One region of the Robbsia sp. KACC 23696 genome, then DNA from elsewhere that is predicted to be linked to it. Evidence: predicted binding sites of a transcription regulator. Region 1 holds the regulator's gene; each other region holds the start of a gene.
The links. Region 1 encodes LexA, which represses DNA repair genes until DNA is damaged. Its sites were predicted from a motif close to ACTGTATNNNNATACAGT; they were not measured.
Positions count from the first base shown of each region.

Region 1 (5,906 bases):
ATGCGATCCATGGCGGCGCGATGCTGGGTGGCTGGATCGACATGACCGAGCGCAAACGGATGGAGCGTGCCTTGCGTCTGGCCAAGGACGAGGCCGAAGCGGCAAATCGCGCCAAAGTGATGTTCATGGCGGCCATGAGCCATGAAATCCGCACGCCGATGAATGTCATCGTCGGCGTCCTGGAACTGATGGCGACCGACGCCCGCGCGCCGGTGCCATTGAAACGCCAGGCGGATCTGGCGCAGCGTTGCGCCACGTCGTTGATGACGTTGCTAAACGACCTGCTGGAGTTTGCCCGCACCGAAGTGGACGCGTTGCGGCTCGATTGCCACGCCGCCTCGCTACATGCGCAGATTGATGAGATCGCTGAGTTTTATCGACAGAATGCGCGGCAAAAAGGCTTGGATCTGGTCTTGGAACGCGACCCATCGATCCCGGACCCGCTCGTCTTCGATACCTCGCGACTGCGACAGGTCCTGGCCAATCTGCTGAGCAATGCGATCAAATTTACCGCCGAGGGGCGGATTACGCTATGCGTGCGCCGCGCGGTGCCGCCCCAGGAACTGCTGCATCGGACCCCCAGAATGGTCGTCGGCGACGCGGACAACGACGACGCGGCGCGGCGCACCGTGTGGCTCGCGATCAGCGTTAGCGACACCGGCCCCGGCATTCCGGAAGATCTCCGCCCGCTGCTGTTCCAGCCGTTTCAACAGCTTTCGCACGACACCTTCCGGCGCTATGGGGGCACCGGCATGGGCTTGGCAATCTCCAAAAGGATCATCGATGCGATGCAGGGAACGATCGATGTCGAGAGCCAGGAAGGCAGCGGCAGCACCTTTTCGCTGACCTTGCCGTTCCACGTGGTCGAGGCACGCAGGCCGGGCACCCCGGGCGGTCCACCGGCCGCGGTGCCGAGTGGCGCGAGCCCGCCGTCGTTTCAGGTCCCCCTTGCGGCGGGCGCCCGTGTGCTGATCGTCGACGACCACGAGGCCAACCTGCTGCTGTTGAGCACACAGCTCTCACAGATCGGACTGCGGCCGGTCACGACCGGGACCGTAACGGAAGCGTTGCTGCATCTGGAGGAAAGCCAGGAACCGGGAGGCGATGCCTTCGATGCGGTGGTGACCGATTGCAATATGCCGATCATGGACGGCTATGCCTTGGCGCGGCATTGCGCGCAACGCTGGCCCGCCCTGCCCGTGATCGGCTATAGCGCGGACGGCACCGAAACCTGTCTGGCGCATTGCCTGGAAAGTGGCATGCGCGGGCGGCTCGTCAAACCGGTGACGCTCGGCATGCTGCGCGCCCACCTGCCGATCGACGACGTGGCCGGCGCCCTGCCTGTACCGACGTCATCGCTACCTATCGCGTCGGCGCCAAGCGATGCATCCGAGCAGGACAGCAACCCAAGATCGAAGACCGTGCGGGTGTACCGCGCCGGCGATGCGGCGCAGGCGGAAAAACAGGTCGCCGCCTTGTTGGCACTCTCCCACCAAGACGGCGACTTCGCGCGCAAATTGATCGATCTGTTCGAGGAAGGGCTGAGCACATCGCTGCCGGAATTCGCCGCGGCGATAGCGGATCAGGACGCATCGCGGCTCCGTGACATCGCGCATCACAACAAGGGGCCGGCGGCGATGTTGGGCTTACAGCCTTTTGTCGACGACTGCAGCCTGATCATCCAGCAATCGGGCGACGCCTCAGGCGGCGACTGGCTGCGCCTGCAGATCCGCTACATCGACGCTTGTACCGCGGTGCGCCACGCGCTGCGGGATGTCCGCGCGGCGCTGGCGCGAACCCATCCGCCGTCGGTCAAGCAAGATTGAAGCAGGCCTGCATGGCACTGCGTTCGGACAGGCCGACGGCCAGCGCCAGCATCAGGCGGATCCGCGCCTTGTACGGGTTCAAGGTGCCGCTCGCGACAAAGCCTTCGCCGTCGTCATCCACCGCGGCGTTCGCGCTCACATGCACGTCGGCGGCGCGACTCGACCGGATGACGATGACACCGGCCGCTACCGCACGCTGCATCGCCGCCATCAGCGCCGCATTGACGGTACCGTTTCCGGTGCCGGCCACCACGATCCCTCGCACGCCGTGGGTGAGCAGGGCGTCGATCAAATGCGGCGAGGCCCCGCCATACTGGACGACCACCTCGACGTCGGGCAGATCGGACGGCTGCAATCGCCGGACATGCAAGCGCGCTTCCAGGCGATCGCCGGACGCACCGCTCGGGACTTCACCGAACAGCGTCTGCCGCAGTGGCGACGATGGCGTCGAACCCGTTTCATCGCGCGCGGTAAGCGACGCGAGGTGTCGTCGGCGCAGCCAGCCGACCCGCCCGTCCTGCACCCACCCCAACGGTCCCCCCGCAGGTGACGCGAAGGCATCCAACGCGTGACTGCTGACCTTGACGATATCGCGCGCGGCATGAATGCGGTTCTGCAAGGTCACCAGAACGCCGAGATCGCGCGCCGACGTATCGCCGGCAAGCGTCACCGCATCGAATAAATTGGCCGGCCCGTCCGCCGACAATGCCGTCGCGGGTCGCATTGCCGCCGTCAGCACGACCGGCTTGCCCGCTGCCAACATGAGATCGAGCCAATAGGCGCTCTCTTCCAGCGTATCGGTGCCGTGCGTGATGACGATGCCATCGATATCGTCGCGCGCACGCGTGGCGCGCACCGTTTCCGTCAATGCACACCAGAACGCCGGATCGGCATCCTTGCTGTCGATCGCGGCCACCGCGATGGTCTCGATCTGCGCGATTCGCGCCAGCGCCGGGACGGCTCGCAGCAGCGCGTCGCCGCCGAGCGCGCCCGCTGCGTAGCGCAGCGAGTCGCTTTCCGAGGCAGCGGCGCCGGCGATCGTGCCACCGGTCGTCAGCAAAGCGATCCTCGGCAAGGACCGTACGGCGGCCGGCACGCCGATATCCATCGAAGAAGAAGGGGCGGTCATCTGCGGGGTTCCTTTATTCACGAAACAATCACACCTGAAACGAAAGCGGAAAACAGGCCGGGAGTGTGCCAGACAACGCCGCGGCTGTCGCCTTGTTGCCACCGTCCGGTATGACGCGAAGCCCGATGATGCGCGTGACCCTCCGCCGTTCGGCGGCGGTCGCGCCCCGTCACGTCACCACAACGAAAACAGTTGCACCAAAAAAAATACTGTATAGAATCACAGTATCGCATACAGGAATCGAGACATGCTTAAGCTTACCGCGCGCCAACAGCAGGTATTCGATCTGGTCGTTCAAGCAATCGAACGCAGTGGTTTCCCACCGACGCGCGCTGAAATCGCCGCGGCGCTGGGATTCAGTTCTGCGAACGCCGCCGAGGAACATTTACGGGCACTGGCGCGCAAGGGCGTGATCGTACTGTCACCGGGCGCCTCCCGCGGCATTCGCGTGGTGCATGCAACGGACGACAGTCGTCGCGATGGTGAAGGCGTGGACGGCAGTGGTGCGGGCGGTGCGGGATTGCCAAGTCAAGCGGCGTTCGCCGGCATGCTGTCGCGTGCCGGGTCGCTGTCACTGCCCTTGATCGGACGCGTTGCGGCGGGGAGCCCGATTCTGGCTCAGGAACACGTCTTGCATCAGTACCACTGCGATCCGGCCTTATTCACCAGTCAGCCGGACTATCTATTGCAGGTGCGGGGCTTAAGTATGCGTGACGCTGGCATTCTGGATGGTGACTTACTCGCGGTACAGCGTCAAAACGAAGCGCGTGATGGCCAAGTCGTCGTGGCCCGTTTAGGCGACGAAGTGACTGTCAAACGATTGAAGCGCGTACCGGAAGGTCTCGCGTTGCTTGCTGAAAATCCTGATTACCCAACGATCGTCGTTGACCGGGAACGGTCCGACTTCGCACTCGAAGGGATTGCTGTTGGACTTATCCGTCCGACGCCCCTCTGAAGGAGTTACATCATGTCGAGACTCGTTCGCCTGTTTTCCGCCGAGAGCGCAATCCATCCTTTTGGCCGCCTGCGTGCCGCGCGGGGACGCTTGTCGTGCCGCGATAAAGCCAATCTTGCGGCACGCGCCACCGCCCCCGTCGCCGTGCAACGCGATACGGTGCAGGTCTCGCCGCAACAAGCGCCACTTGTTGCCACCACCGTGCCACGGACCGCGGCCTTGCGGCCCACGGCGCAACCCCTGGTATCCACGAACGCGCGTGGCAGTGTGCGCGTGTATCGTCGAAACAGCGGGATGACCATGGTTGGCAATATTGAAGCGATTTGTAAGATGATCGATCGCTGCATTGCCGACGAACGCGCAGCAGCAATGGCAGGTTCACGTAGCGTGCTTCCCACGGCAACGGCTGCTTAAGCTTGTTTTTTCAAGCAGATACATCAACATCGAGCCATTCGGACTCCTGATCTTTGTGATCTCCGATGTGGTCGCGGTCGGGGCGCAATAGACGCGCGCGGATGTCCGCAGCGACATTAATGGCGGCGCGCTAACGCCGACAATTGCACCCGATGTGTTCGATGCTGAAGGTCATACTTGCCCTCAGGCACGTTGCTTGCGTCCTTGTCTAGATAGTGTGGATAGGAAAAAAACGGCCGCAACCGCCGGCGCCAAGCACCGTCGGACCCCGGCGATTCGCCTCGCGTCCTGCAACGCTGCAACGCCGTCATGGTGACGGTACGCCACCTACTCCGTCCAGAACAAGCGCATCTCCGCGCTTGACTGTCTTGAAACAGGAGGAAAGCATGAGCGACGACAAGAAGTCTCTGCAGAAGCCGGAACCGGCAGCCCATAGTGACCATAAGGAGAGCGCATTGCCGGAGCGAGACGACGACAATCGACAGATGGCGCCGAACGATCCGCCGAGCAAGAAAACGGACGAGGCGCCTGTAGGCTAAGGGGTGGGCGCTGCATATCGGGCGCCCAACGCCCGCTTTCCGACACGGCCCGCGCTGATCGATAACTTTATCGGCGCGGGTCGTTTTCGCTTGTCTGGCCGCCGTCTTTACCGCTGGTAGGCGGCGGTGCAAATCCCTCCTCTAATGCGGCACCTTTGTCGAAGAGCACGCCTCCGACCGCCACCATCATGGTGCGATCGCTCGCGGGAATGCGCTCCCAGTTACCTGCAAGCCAAGCGGCCCATTGTACGGTCAGCGCCTTGGCCGAATCACTGGACAGTGCGCCTGCTCGGTCGAATGCGTCAATCAGTGCTTCTGGCTTCATCCCATCACTCCTTCAAGCGCACGGCGAGCCTATAAGGCGTTTGGACTGTTGGACGGTCGGACGGTTTGCGGCCATCGACAACGCCAATGGATCGCATCGCCGGAATTCCCCTTCTCTCTACCTAGCGCTCGGGAATCCTCTCTTTTTCCTGACACCTGCCCTGATCATGAAAGGGAATGCCCCCTCTCGGACAGCGCATTGCGCGAACACATGTCGTCTTGAATCGATGTTACGGATTTTTACGCGCTTGCCAAGCATTAGTCGAGGGCACGGCCCCTTTTGCACGGCGATCGAAAGGTCATTGAAGGTTAGACCCTCTGCGTATTCATTGTGCATGGAATGACGACACATGGCCCAACGCGCGCTCGCTGGATGCAGGCGTCGGCATCCAGCGATGCGCATCCTGAAAAAGAGTTGGAAGCTAGGCAGCGACAGGTCCAAATGCCCCCCGGGTTATCCCCGACCCCGCGCAGCGGCTCATGTCATAATCGATTGACCTTTTTCCCTTGCAACCACTGAATCGACCATTGTCGATAGGACGTGGCGTGGCCAGCGCAGCGCGGCTGAATATGCCATCCGTTCCCGGATCGGACCTTAAAAAAGACCTATGCTGACAAAAGCGAAATCACGGGTACCCCATCTTCGATCGATCGACAGGCGCGATCGCGGCGCCGCTTCGCGCAACCACGCTGAAGCGAGCGACGGCGTCTCCGTCGTT
Region 1 is NZ_CP156626.1:1,869,884-1,875,789, reverse strand. It holds gene ABEG21_RS07855 (ATP-binding protein) at 1-1,826, shown strand, start outside; gene ABEG21_RS07850 (asparaginase) at 1,813-2,955, opposite strand; gene lexA (transcriptional repressor LexA) at 3,203-3,910, shown strand; gene ABEG21_RS07840 (hypothetical protein) at 3,923-4,324, shown strand; gene ABEG21_RS07835 (hypothetical protein) at 4,711-4,863, shown strand; gene ABEG21_RS07830 (hypothetical protein) at 4,931-5,188, opposite strand.

Region 2 (5,906 bases), on a different replicon from region 1:
TAGATCTTATAGATCAAGGTGCGCGTCGATTGTGCCGGTCCACCGGCGGTGGTGGCATCGATGACCGGGAAGGTATCGAAAAACGCATAGACCACGTTGACGACCAGCAGAAAGAAGGTCGTGGGCGCGAGCAAGGGAAAGACGATGCCGAAGAAGCGTCGCACCGGTCCGGCACCATCGATGGCGGCCGCCTCGATCAATGAACGAGGAATCGCCTGCAGTCCGGCATAGAAAAACAAGAAGTTATAACTGACCTGCTGCCATACCGACGCCAGTACCACCAGGAACATCGCCTGGCCGCCATTCAGCGCGTGGTTCCAGATGATCCCGTGCGATTGCAGCGCGTGCGCAATCAGGCCGATACTCGGATTGAACAGAAACATCCAGAGAATACCGGCGATCGCCGGCGCGACGGCGTACGGCCAGATCAGCAAGGAACGATAGAGCCGCCCCCCACGCACGACACGGTCCGCACAGACGGCCAGGAGCAAGCCAATGGCCAGCCCTGCCAGCGTGACCATCGCGCAAAACCACAACGTGGTCTTGAACGATGCCAGGTAGAGTGGATCGGCAAAAAGCTCGGTAAAGTTTTGCAGACCGACAAAATTACTGGATAGGCCGAATGCGTCCTGCGCCTGCGTGGATTGCCATAAAGCCTCGCCGGCCGGCCACAAAAAGAAGATCGCGGTGATGGCCAGTTGCGGCAGAATCAGCAGATAAGGCAACCAGGACGCGCCGAAGGGCGTATTCGCCGCATGCGCACGGGCGCGCGCTTTGGCGAGCGCCCCTCGCGTGGTCGGTGCGAGGGGAGAAGGCGACGGCGACGATGACGTCGATGACGCGGAAACCGAGGCCGCTTCGTTCGCTTGCGTCACGTCAGCTTCCGGATTTCTGGAACCGACGCAGCAGATCGTTGCCGCGCGCAACCGCTGAGTCCAATGCCGTTTGCGGCGTCTTCGTGCCGCCCCAGACCTGTTCCAGTTCCTCGTCGATCACGACACGGATCTGCGGCATATTGCCCAGACGCAATCCCTTGGTGAACGGCAACGGCGGCTTGTTCATCATCTGCTTGATCGCCGTCTCGCTATCCGGGTGCGTTTTGTAGAAACCCTGCGCCTTCGTCAGGTCGTAGGCGGCCTTCGTCACCGGCAGGTAACCGGTATCCTGGTGCCACCTCGCCGCCACCTCGGGCTTGGCCAGATAGGCCAGGAATTCGGCCACGCCCTTATACGTGCTCTTATCCTTGCCGCCCATCACCCACAGGCTCGCGCCACCGATGATCGCATTCTGAGGCGCACCCTTGACGCTTGGGTCGTAAGGCAAGGTGCCGCTGCCGAATTCGAACTTCGCGTACTTCTTGATATTCGCCAATGCGGCCGACGAATTGGTCGTGATGCCGCAATCGCCACTGTAGAACTTGGCGTTGGGCTCGTCCTGGCGGCCGACATAGCTGAACGCGCCTTCGTTCTGCATCTTTTTCAAGAAGGCGATATGTGCGACCTGCAGCGGCTTGTTGAATTCGAGCACCGCATCGTCGCCATCGAAACCGTTATTGCGCGAGGCAAACGGTGCGGCATGCCAGGCACTGTAGTTCTCCAATTGGATCCAGCTCTGCCAGCCGGACGCATAGCCGCAGGACAGGCCCGCCCTGCGCAGCGCCAGCGCGTCCTTCTCCACCTCCGGCCAGGTCCGTGGCGGTTGATTCGGATCCAGACCGGCCTTGCGGAACGCGTCCTTGTTGTAGAACAGGACCGGAGTGGAGCTGTTGAACGGCATCGAGACCAGATGGCCGGTTTTCGCGTCGCTGTAATAGCCGGAGATCGTCGGAATGAAAGCACCCTCGTCTAATGGCACACCGGCATTCTTGAACACGTCGTAGACCGGGACGATCGCGCTCTTCGCCCGCATCATCGTCGCCGTTCCGACTTCGTAGACCTGCAGAATCGCCGGCGCGTTGCCGCTTCGATAGGCGGCGATGCCCGCTGCCAGCGTCTGATCGTAACTGCCCTTATAGACCGGCGTGATGTGATAGTCGCTCTGCGAGGCATTGAAGTCCTTCGCAATGTCGTTCACACGATCGCCCAGCGCACCTTCCATCGCATGCCAGAACGGAATATCGGTCGCGGCATTGGCGGAAGCGCTCGCCAGCACACCCAACGTGAGTGCTGCTGCGGCGCATACCGTCTTGACCGTTCGGGCCAGAGGCGATTGTTGCATTGGGCGTTCTCCTGTCGTCTATCGGAATGAAAACGTTATCGTAGGGCGCATTTGTTGCAGCAACATTACGTCATTGAATTGACATGATTGCCTGGGGCGACAATACCCGGCATTCGTCCGCACCGCGATTAGCATTAATCCGAATGATTGATACAAGTCGCGTATTACCGGAACGGCAAGGTGTTTCCTCGAGGAGAGGTCATTGCGCTTATCCGACAGAAAGTTTCGGCGTTTTCCCCCGCTCAGGGCCCAAGGCACGGGGATCGGGCCCGGGTGGTGACGTGGTGGCGAGGCCGCGGTGCGCATCGTTTCTGGTATTTTGCGATAGGCGCGCTATACTACTGTACATTCATACAGTATCAAGGTGAGCCATGCAAAACGCCGCGCTCCAGCATCCGGAAACCATCCACCCGTCCTTATGGCGTGCCTCCCAGCTCGCCCAGGTACGGCAAACCTGCGTGGATCCGGGGGATAGCCGTCTGGCGGCCGAATTGCCCGGTGGGGGCTGGCCCGTGGGCAGTTTGACGGAATTGATGCTGCCGCAGGCAGGCATTGGCGAATTCCGAATGCTGCGGCCAGCATTGCAAAACGTCGCGGCGCGTCCCTTGATGATGCTGTGCCCGCCCCATATCCCGAATCAACAGGCCTTCCATTATTGGGGACTGCCGCTGGCGCAATGGCATTGGGTGCGCGCCGCGCGGACGGCGGATGCTTTATGGGCGGCGGAGCAGATTTTACGCACCGGGGGGTGTGGCGCCCTGCTGTTCTGGCAGGACCCTGTCAGGCCGGAGGCATTGCGGCGGCTGCATATGGCCGCGCAGGCATCGTCGTCGCTGTTCTTTCTCTTTCGCCCATTGAACGCGGCGCATCGCACCTCTCCCGCGCCGCTGCGGCTGGCTTTGCAGCCCGCGCCGGAAGGATTGTCGGTGACCTTCATCAAGCGGCGCGGCCCCACCAGCGAGCAGTCCCTCGACCTGTCCTTATCGCCGTCCCCTATTTTATTGAATCGTCATGCGTCTTTGGATCGGCGTCTTTCTGCCGCACCTGCCCCTCGAAGTGTTTCGGCCGACCTGGTCCAGTGAAACGTCCCTTAGCGGCACCGACGCGACCGGCTCGCCGATCCCGCTCGCCGTGCTCGAACAGGGCCGGGTCGTGGCGATGAGCCGCGCCGCGCGCCAGGCGGGTGTCCGCCTGGGGATGAAGCGCGGCGGCGTGCTGACGGTTGCCGCGCAAGCGGTGCTGCGTGAACGGGATCTGCTCCGCGAAGCCGATGCCTGGCAAGGTGTCGCCCTGGCGTTAATGCAATACACGCCGCAAGTCGCGCTGCTCGACTGGGCGCGTGCATCTCAGCAGGCCGGCAGTACGCCGGCGCAGAATCAGATGCAGGGGGTGACATGGGGACAGGCCGGCGCAGCGATCGACGCACCGCTCATCGTCGCCGACATCTCGGCCAGTCTGCGGCTGTTCGGCGGCATCCGTGCGCTGCGCCGACGCATTCGCGCGACGCTGACCGCCAGCGGCCTGACGGCCCGTCTCAGCCTGGCCCCCACCGGTACCGCTGCCGCATTGCTGGCGCGCGCCGGTGGCATGACCGTTTTGCATCCGATGGCAATGCCGGAGGAGGCATGCATGTCGATCGGTATCCGCCGTACGCCGCGCTCCCTCGATCGGATACTCGGCCAGTTGCCCTTGCCTTTCCTGCCGGAAGCGCAGGCGCATGTGGACAGTTTGCACGGTCTGGGCTGCCTGACGCTCGACGATCTGCGGCGCCTCCCCCGTGCCGGCATCAAACGGCGATGCGGCGAAGCGCTCGTCGAGGCGTTGGATCGCGCACTGGGCCTGGCCGAGGAAGGGTTCCAGTGGCTCACGACACCGGAACAATTCGATCAACAGCAAGCCTTGCCCGACCGCGCCGACGACACAAGCCTTATTTTTGCCGGTGCAACAACGTTGATCGGCCGGCTGACGGGTTGGCTCGCGAGCCGTCAATGGGCGGTGACGCGTTTCATGCTGCTGCTCGAACACGAGCGAGGAAGGGAAGCACGCCCACCGACGCCGATCGAAATCGCTTTGGCCGAACCCACTTGGCATGACAGTCATCTATTGCGCCTGGTGCGGGAGCGATTGGCCAAAACCAGTTTGGAGGCGCATGTCATTGCGGTACGGTTGCAGGCCACCGCTGTAGAACCGGCCAAGCCGTTGAGCAACAGCCTGTTTCCGGAGCCGGCTGGCAGCCCGGCCGATCATCGTCGCTTGATCGAGTTACTACAGGCGCGGCTCGGCATCGACAACGTTCTGCAATGCCACGACCGGGAAGACTATCGCCCGGAGAGAGCAAATCAGTGGGGACGGCGCGACCCGCGCGGCACGCCGGAAAGCGGGGGCAAAGGCCGCGCCGGGGCACCTGCCTTATCGATCGTCAAGGCCGGCAATCTCGCCGAGGCGGCGCGGGCCCGCATCGCGCAGCATACGCCGCGTCCGGTCTGGCTGCTGGACACGCCACTGCCCTTGATGACGCGCCGACATCGGCCGTTCTACGGCAGCTCGCTACGCCTGGTATCGCCAGGAGAACGCATCGAATCGGGCTGGTGGGACGATGCCGTGGTGATGCGCGATTACTTCGTCGCGCAAGCCGACGATCACACCTGCTATTGGATTTTTCGGGAGCGCCTGGGGAGAAAAGTCAAGACGCGGGCCGACGAACAGGCGGACGGACAAATCGATGAACCGGCCGAGGCGCAGGCCGATGGCCCTGACACGAACCGATCGAACGGGCGGCCGTCCGATGCACGCCCATCCGGACGTGACGCCATGCCTGACACCGCGTCCGCGGAGGAAGCGCACTGGTTCCTCCATGGTTTTTTTGGGTGAATGCCGATGGTCGACCTGATGACACCGGCACCGCCCGATGCCGTACCACCCGACACGTCTCTGCCGCTATCCGGCTGGACGCCGATGCCCGCTTATGCGGAGCTGCAATGTTTTTCGAATTTCTCTTTTTTACGAGGTGCATCTCATGCGGAAGAATTGGCGCAACGCGCGGCGCAGCTGGGGTATAGCGCGCTTGCGATCACCGACGAGTGCTCGTTGGCGGGCGTCGTGCGCGCGCATGTCGAGGCAAAGAAAGCCGACCTGCCGCTGATCGTCGGCGCCACTTTCACGCTGGTGAGCGACGACGCGCAGACGCCTTCTCTCGAATTGGTGCTGCTTGCGTGCAATCGCGAAGGCTATGGCAATCTGTCCGAACTGATCACGCTGGCCCGCACCCGTACCGGCAAAGGCCATTACCGTCTGACCCGCGAGGATCTCGCCTCACCGGCGTCCTCCCATGCCATCCTGCGCGGCATGCCGGACTGCATCGCCATCCTCGTCCCCACCTACCCGGCCTTACCTGGCGACGATATTCTGACGGGACAAGCCCAATGGATCGCGCAGACCTTTCCCGGACGCGCCTGGGTCGGTCTGACACTGCACGCCCGCGCGATGGACGACCTGCACCGCGGCACCGTGGAACGGGCGGCGGCGGCGGCAGCCATCCCAATGGTGGCTTTGGGTGGCGTGACGATGCATGTGCGCTCGCGCAAGCCTTTGCACGATGTGCTGAGCGCGATCCATGTCAGTCGCCCCGTATCCGAATGCGGCTATGCGCTCTCCCCCAATGCCGAATCGCATCTGCGCTCGCGGCTGCG
Region 2 is NZ_CP156628.1:471,169-477,074, reverse strand. It holds gene ugpA (sn-glycerol-3-phosphate ABC transporter permease UgpA) at 1-875, opposite strand, end outside; gene ugpB (sn-glycerol-3-phosphate ABC transporter substrate-binding protein UgpB) at 877-2,217, opposite strand; gene imuA (translesion DNA synthesis-associated protein ImuA) at 2,589-3,299, shown strand; gene ABEG21_RS23420 (DNA polymerase Y family protein) at 3,229-5,088, shown strand; gene ABEG21_RS23415 (error-prone DNA polymerase) at 5,173-5,906, shown strand, end outside.
Region 2: imuA (translesion DNA synthesis-associated protein ImuA) is a predicted target of LexA. The motif match lies at 2,558-2,575, and genes of this name have one in related genera.

Region 3 (5,906 bases), 1.0 Mb from region 1:
CCAGATTGCGGCGGCTGCGCCTGCCGGCGGCACATAGATCACCGACACGGTCGCGCCCGTCTGCTTGGCTGCTTCCGACACGGTGCCATAGATCGGAATGCCTTCGAAGTCCTCGCCGGCCTTCTTCGGGTTCACGCCTGCCACATAGGCCGCGCGGCCATTGGCGTAATCACGGCACGTACGCGTATGGAATTGGCCGGTCTTGCCGGTGATCCCCTGCGTAATAACCTTCGTATCTTTATTGATCAGAATCGACATCTAAGACCTCTGTCTGTATGTTCGTGCGGGCCGAGGACGGGAGCCGCGGACCTTTCCCCGGCGTCATGACGCGGGGGAAATACGCAAGGCGCCCCATCCTGGCCATCGCGTCCGTTGTTAGCCCTTGGCTGCCTCGACCACCTTCTGCGCGGCCTCTTCCATGCTGTCCGCCGAGATGATCGGCAGGCCCGAATCGGCGAGCAATTGCTTGCCCAGCTGTTCGTTCGTGCCCTTCATCCGGACGACCAACGGCACCTTCAGCGACACGGCCTTGGAAGCCGTGATGACGCCTTCGGCGATCACGTCGCAACGCATGATGCCGCCGAAGATGTTGACCAGGATGGCCTTCAGGTTCGGATTCTTCAACATGATCTTGAACGCTTCGGTCACCTTCTCCGTCGTCGCGCCACCGCCGACGTCGAGGAAGTTGGCCGGCTCGCCGCCGAACAGCTTGATGGTGTCCATCGTCGCCATGGCCAGGCCAGCGCCGTTGACGAGGCAACCGATATTGCCGTCGAGCGAGATGTAAGCGAGGTCGAATTTCGACGCTTCGATTTCAGCGGCGTCCTCTTCGTCGAGGTCGCGGTAGGCCACGATCTCCGGGTGACGATACAGCGCGTTGGAGTCGAAGTTGAACTTCGCGTCCAGTGCGATGACGTCACCGCTGCCGGTGATGACCAGCGGGTTGATTTCGGCGAGCGATGCGTCGGTTTCGACGAAGGCCTTGTACAGTCCGTGCAGGATCACACGCGACTGCGACAGCGAACCTTGCGGCACACCGATCTTGCTGGCCAGTGCATCGGCTTCCGCATCGGTCAGGCCCGTTTTCGGATCGACAGCGATCTGGTGAATCAGGTCCGGCGACTTTTCAGCCACTTCCTCGATGTCCATACCGCCTTCCGACGACGCCATGAACACGACACGTTGCGAGACGCGATCGACGATCAGGCTGACATAGAGTTCCTTCTTGATGTCGGCGCCCTCTTCGATAAGCAGGCGACGGACCTTTTGGCCTTCAGGGCTCGTCTGATGCGTCACCAACTGCATGCCGAGGATCTGTCCCGCGTATTCGCGAACTTGATCCAGCGACTTCGCTACCTTGACGCCACCGCCCTTACCGCGACCGCCTGCGTGAATCTGGGCTTTGACGACCCAGACCGGTCCGCCGAGCTTTTCGGCTGCCTTGACTGCTTCATCAACGCTGAACACGGCCTCACCGCGCGGTACGGCAACGCCGAACTTGCGCAGAATGTCCTTGCCCTGGTACTCGTGGATCTTCATGCGTGATTACCTTCCGTCTAAGAGTGGATTTGAAGTCGGTCCGCGCGTATCCACGGCGTCGTGCATGACACGCCCGCTCGGCGCACGCATGGCGTGAAGCGATGGGGGCGTCGACATGCGTTCGGCTAGGGATAGCACAGCGGAAAGAAGGGAACGAATCGATGAATCGGACGTAAGCGGGCGAGAAAGCGAAGGGCGCCCGATCGATCTCGAGGGTCTGGCCTGACTGAAACACGTATTGGCGGCGCGGCACGGTGAAAGGCGTGTCGGCGGTAGCGCTCGCAAAGCAATGCACGACCGGAGCGGATTAACCGCCCTATCGGTCGAACGACATCGCTTAGCGGGACAGGATTGCGCCATGCGTGGGCAGACAAACGGGATCAAAAGATTCCGTATTCTAGCATAGGGCTATCCCGAGTTTGGACGAGCAGAGACCGGCCAAGTTAAAGGACCCGAATCTGTCACTGTAGGATGAGGGACGCATTTTTACATGCTGGTGCGCGCAACAACATGCGGCAAAGCGCCGCTGTAAGGCGCGCGCAACAGGAAATATCGAATGGGAATCAGTGCTTGCGTCAGTTTGACGCAATGAGAATGATGCGCTGAAAGGTATCCGGCACATCTAAACCGGCAACGCTGATCCGCCGTATCCGGCATTGTCGGCGCATCGCGGTCGATGGACTATTCGGGCAATTCTTCGTCGCTGGCACTGAGCAATCGCCGAATGACATCGATTGAGAAGCCCCGGGCAGCGAGAAAACGCGCTTGCTTTGCGCGGGCCTGCGGGGAATCCGGCAAGGTGCCGAACTTGCGTTGCCACACCCCCCGCGCACGTGAGGCCTCCGTTTCCCGCAATGTCTCGCGCACTTCGGCCAGACGGTCTGCATCGATCGCATGCTGCTTTAGCTCCCCGACGATCCGGGATGTGCCAAAGCGCGTCGCTTTCCGATGTACGACACTATCAGTGAAGCGACTATCGGACAGCCAGCCCTCGCGCTCCAATGCATCGAGCAAGGCCGGTAGCGGATCCTCGACTTCGACCTCAGCGTGCGCGCGGGCCTCATCCTGTGCCGCTGCTTCGCATTGTGCGGCAGCAAACGGCGCGAGCTTACGCATCAACTCGACCCGGCTGTATTCGCGGCGGGACAGATAATCCAGTGCCCGCGCTTTCAAACTGCGCGGTGGCCGCGATGCGGCCGAGCGACGGCTTTCCGGCGCTACGCCGGATGGCTCGGACGAGTCCGATGAACCGCGCCACGCGGTCCCCCGCCCCCGTGAGAAGCCATTACGCATTTACTCAGCGTCGAGCAAATCGGCCTTGTCCGCCTTGCTGGCTTTTTCGGCCTTTGCAGGCGCGCTAGGCGCCGTGCCCGGCAGCAGCTTGATATCGAGCTTTTCACGGACGCGGTTTTCGATCTCGAACGCAATCGCCGGATTTTCACGCAGGAATTCACGCGCATTATCCTTACCCTGGCCGACGCGATCGCCGTTATAGCTATACCAGGCACCGGCCTTTTCGACGATCTTGTGCGTCACGCCCAGATCGATGATCTCGCCTTCGCGTGACACCCCTTCGCCGTACAAGATATCGAAGATGGCTTCACGGAACGGCGGCGAGACCTTGTTCTTGACGACCTTGACCCGCGTTTCATTGCCGATCACTTCATCGTTCTTCTTGATCGAGCCGATACGACGAATATCCAGACGCACGGAGGCGTAGAACTTCAGCGCATTACCGCCGGTCGTCGTTTCCGGGCTGCCGAACATCACGCCGATCTTCATCCGGATCTGGTTAATAAAGATGACCATGCAGTTGGTCTTCTGGATCGTACCGGTCAGCTTCCGCAATGCCTGCGACATCAAACGCGCTTGCAGACCCGGCAATGAATCGCCCATCTCCCCTTCGATTTCGGCCTTCGGCACCAGGGCCGCCACCGAGTCGATGACGATCAAGTCGACCGCACCCGAGCGCACCAGCGAATCGGTGATTTCCAAGGCCTGCTCGCCGGTGTCCGGCTGCGAGATCAGCAGTTCGTCCAGCTTCACGCCCAGCTTTGCCGCGTACTTCGAATCCAGCGCATGTTCCGCATCGACGAATGCGCAGGTGCCGCCCAGCTTTTGCATTTCCGCGACCACTTGCAGCGTCAACGTGGTCTTACCCGACGATTCCGGACCGTAGATCTCAACCACGCGGCCGCGCGGCAGACCGCCGACGCCCAGTGCGATATCGAGCCCGAGCGAGCCGGTCGACACAACCTGGATGTCAGCGGGCTTGTCGTTCACGCCCATCTGCATGATCGACCCTTTGCCGAACTGCTTTTCGATCTGGGCGAGCGCTGCGGCCAGCGCCTTGCTCTTATCTGCAGTCATGCCGTTCGAGCCTTTCTTGCTATCTTCCATGAATCGTCCTTTGCTATGATGGGACGTCAGCAGCGGCGCCACGCCCGTGTAAACACGTAGTTCCGCCCGCAAGCGTCGATATGAATGATACTGTATAAAAAAACAGTGCGTCTGGCAAGTCGAAAGCGCATCGATTGCGTTCGCGCCTGCCCCCTACGCCCGCTGGATGCGCTCATCCGGCCCTTTCGCGTGCTGCCAGGAGACCGATGCGCATTCTAATAGCTGAGGATGACAGCATACTCGCCGACGGCTTGACGCGAACCCTCCGCCAAGCGGGCTATGCCGTCGACCATTTCGGCGATGGCGGCGACGTCGATCGCGCCCTCGCCCTGCAAGCCTACGACCTGCTGATCCTCGATTTAGGACTGCCCAAGCTGTCCGGCCAGGAGATTTTGCGCCGTCTGCGCGCGCGCCAGGGCGCCAACGCGACCTTGCCGGTCCTGATTCTGACTGCGGCGGACAGCGTGGAAGATCGGGTAATGGGACTTGACCTCGGGGCGGACGACTATATGGCCAAGCCCTTCGCCCTGTCGGAGCTGGAGGCACGGATCCGCGCGCTGACCCGTCGCGGCACCGGCGGCGGTGCCGCGATTATGCGGCATGGCGCGCTCGCTTTCGATCAGGTCGGCCGCACAGCCAGTTTGCACGGGCAGATGATCGAACTTTCTGCGCGCGAGATCGCTTTGCTCGAAGTGTTGCTGCAACGCGTCGGCCGATTGGTATCGAAGGAGCAACTGGTCGATCACCTGTGCGAATGGGGCGACGAGGTAAGTACCAACGCGATCGAAGTCTATATGCACCGTTTGCGCAAAAAGATCGAACCCGGCGGCGTGCGCGTCACGACCGTCCGCGGCATCGGCTATTGTCTGGATCGGCCGGTGCATTCGGAGACGCCATCGCCGTCCGCTTCGGCCGCCCCCGCGACGCCGTCTCGTAGCGACGCCTACCGCTGATGCGGCCCCGTTGGCTGCACCGCGCGCCGCGCGCCGCCGACCCGACAGGGCACGCGGCCGATGCATCGCGCGCCGACGGCGATACGACCCCTCCCCCGCCGCGCGTCGCCCGATCCCTGCTTGCCGAGATCCTCGACTGGATGCTCGCGCCATTGCTGATGTTATGGCCGCTCAGTATCGCCGTCACCTGGCTGATCGCCAAATCGATTGCCGGCGCGCCGTTCGATCATGCCTTGGAACGCCGGCTCGCCGTCTTGGCGCGGCAAGTGCATCAGGCAGGGCCTGCTGTGCTGTCACCGTTGCCGACAACCGATGCCGACTGGTTGCTGGACGATCCGGACGACACCGTCTTGTTTCAGGTACGCGATGCCCAGGGCAAGGTCGTCGCCGGCACTGCGCAATTGCCGGCGCCGCCATTGCGCAGCGGCGCGCGCGATGCCGGCGCTGACAATCTAGCACTGGATGCCGACGCCGACGTCGAGCCTGGCATCGTGCGAATGCGCGACGTTGTCGTGGCGGGCCGCAATATGCGCTTGGCCTGGACGCGCGCATGGGGCCCGCCAGCCAGCGACGCGCCTCCTTCCCCGCAAACGACCGCATCACCCTCTGCCATTGCAGCGCCATCGCCCCAGGCGCCGCCTCGCGTGCTTGTGATCCAGGTCGCCGAGACGCTCAACAAGCGCAATGCACTCGCCAACGATGTGATCAAGGGCGTGATACTGCCGCAGTTGATCATCCTGCCCGTGGTGATCCTGCTGGTCTGGTTCGGCCTGACGCGCGGCCTGGCGCCGCTCCACGTCCTGCAGCGCCGAATCCGCACACGCAGCCCCGACGACCGCTCACCGTTGATGCCGGGCGACGCCCCGACGGAGTTGGCACCCCTGCTATCGTCCTTCAACGAGCTACTGGGTCGGCTCGACGCGAACACGACGGCGCAGAAGCGTTTTATCGCGCAAGCGGCGCACCAGATGAAGACGCCGCTAGCGGGTTTGCGCATGCAGGCGGAAATGGCGT
Region 3 is NZ_CP156626.1:2,898,209-2,904,114, forward strand. It holds gene sucD (succinate--CoA ligase subunit alpha) at 1-258, opposite strand, end outside; gene sucC (ADP-forming succinate--CoA ligase subunit beta) at 376-1,539, opposite strand; gene recX (recombination regulator RecX) at 2,221-2,832, opposite strand; gene recA (recombinase RecA) at 2,833-3,939, opposite strand; gene ABEG21_RS12155 (response regulator transcription factor) at 4,146-4,892, shown strand; gene ABEG21_RS12160 (sensor histidine kinase N-terminal domain-containing protein) at 4,892-5,906, shown strand, end outside.
Region 3: recA (recombinase RecA) is a predicted target of LexA. The motif match lies at 4,029-4,046, and genes of this name have one in related genera.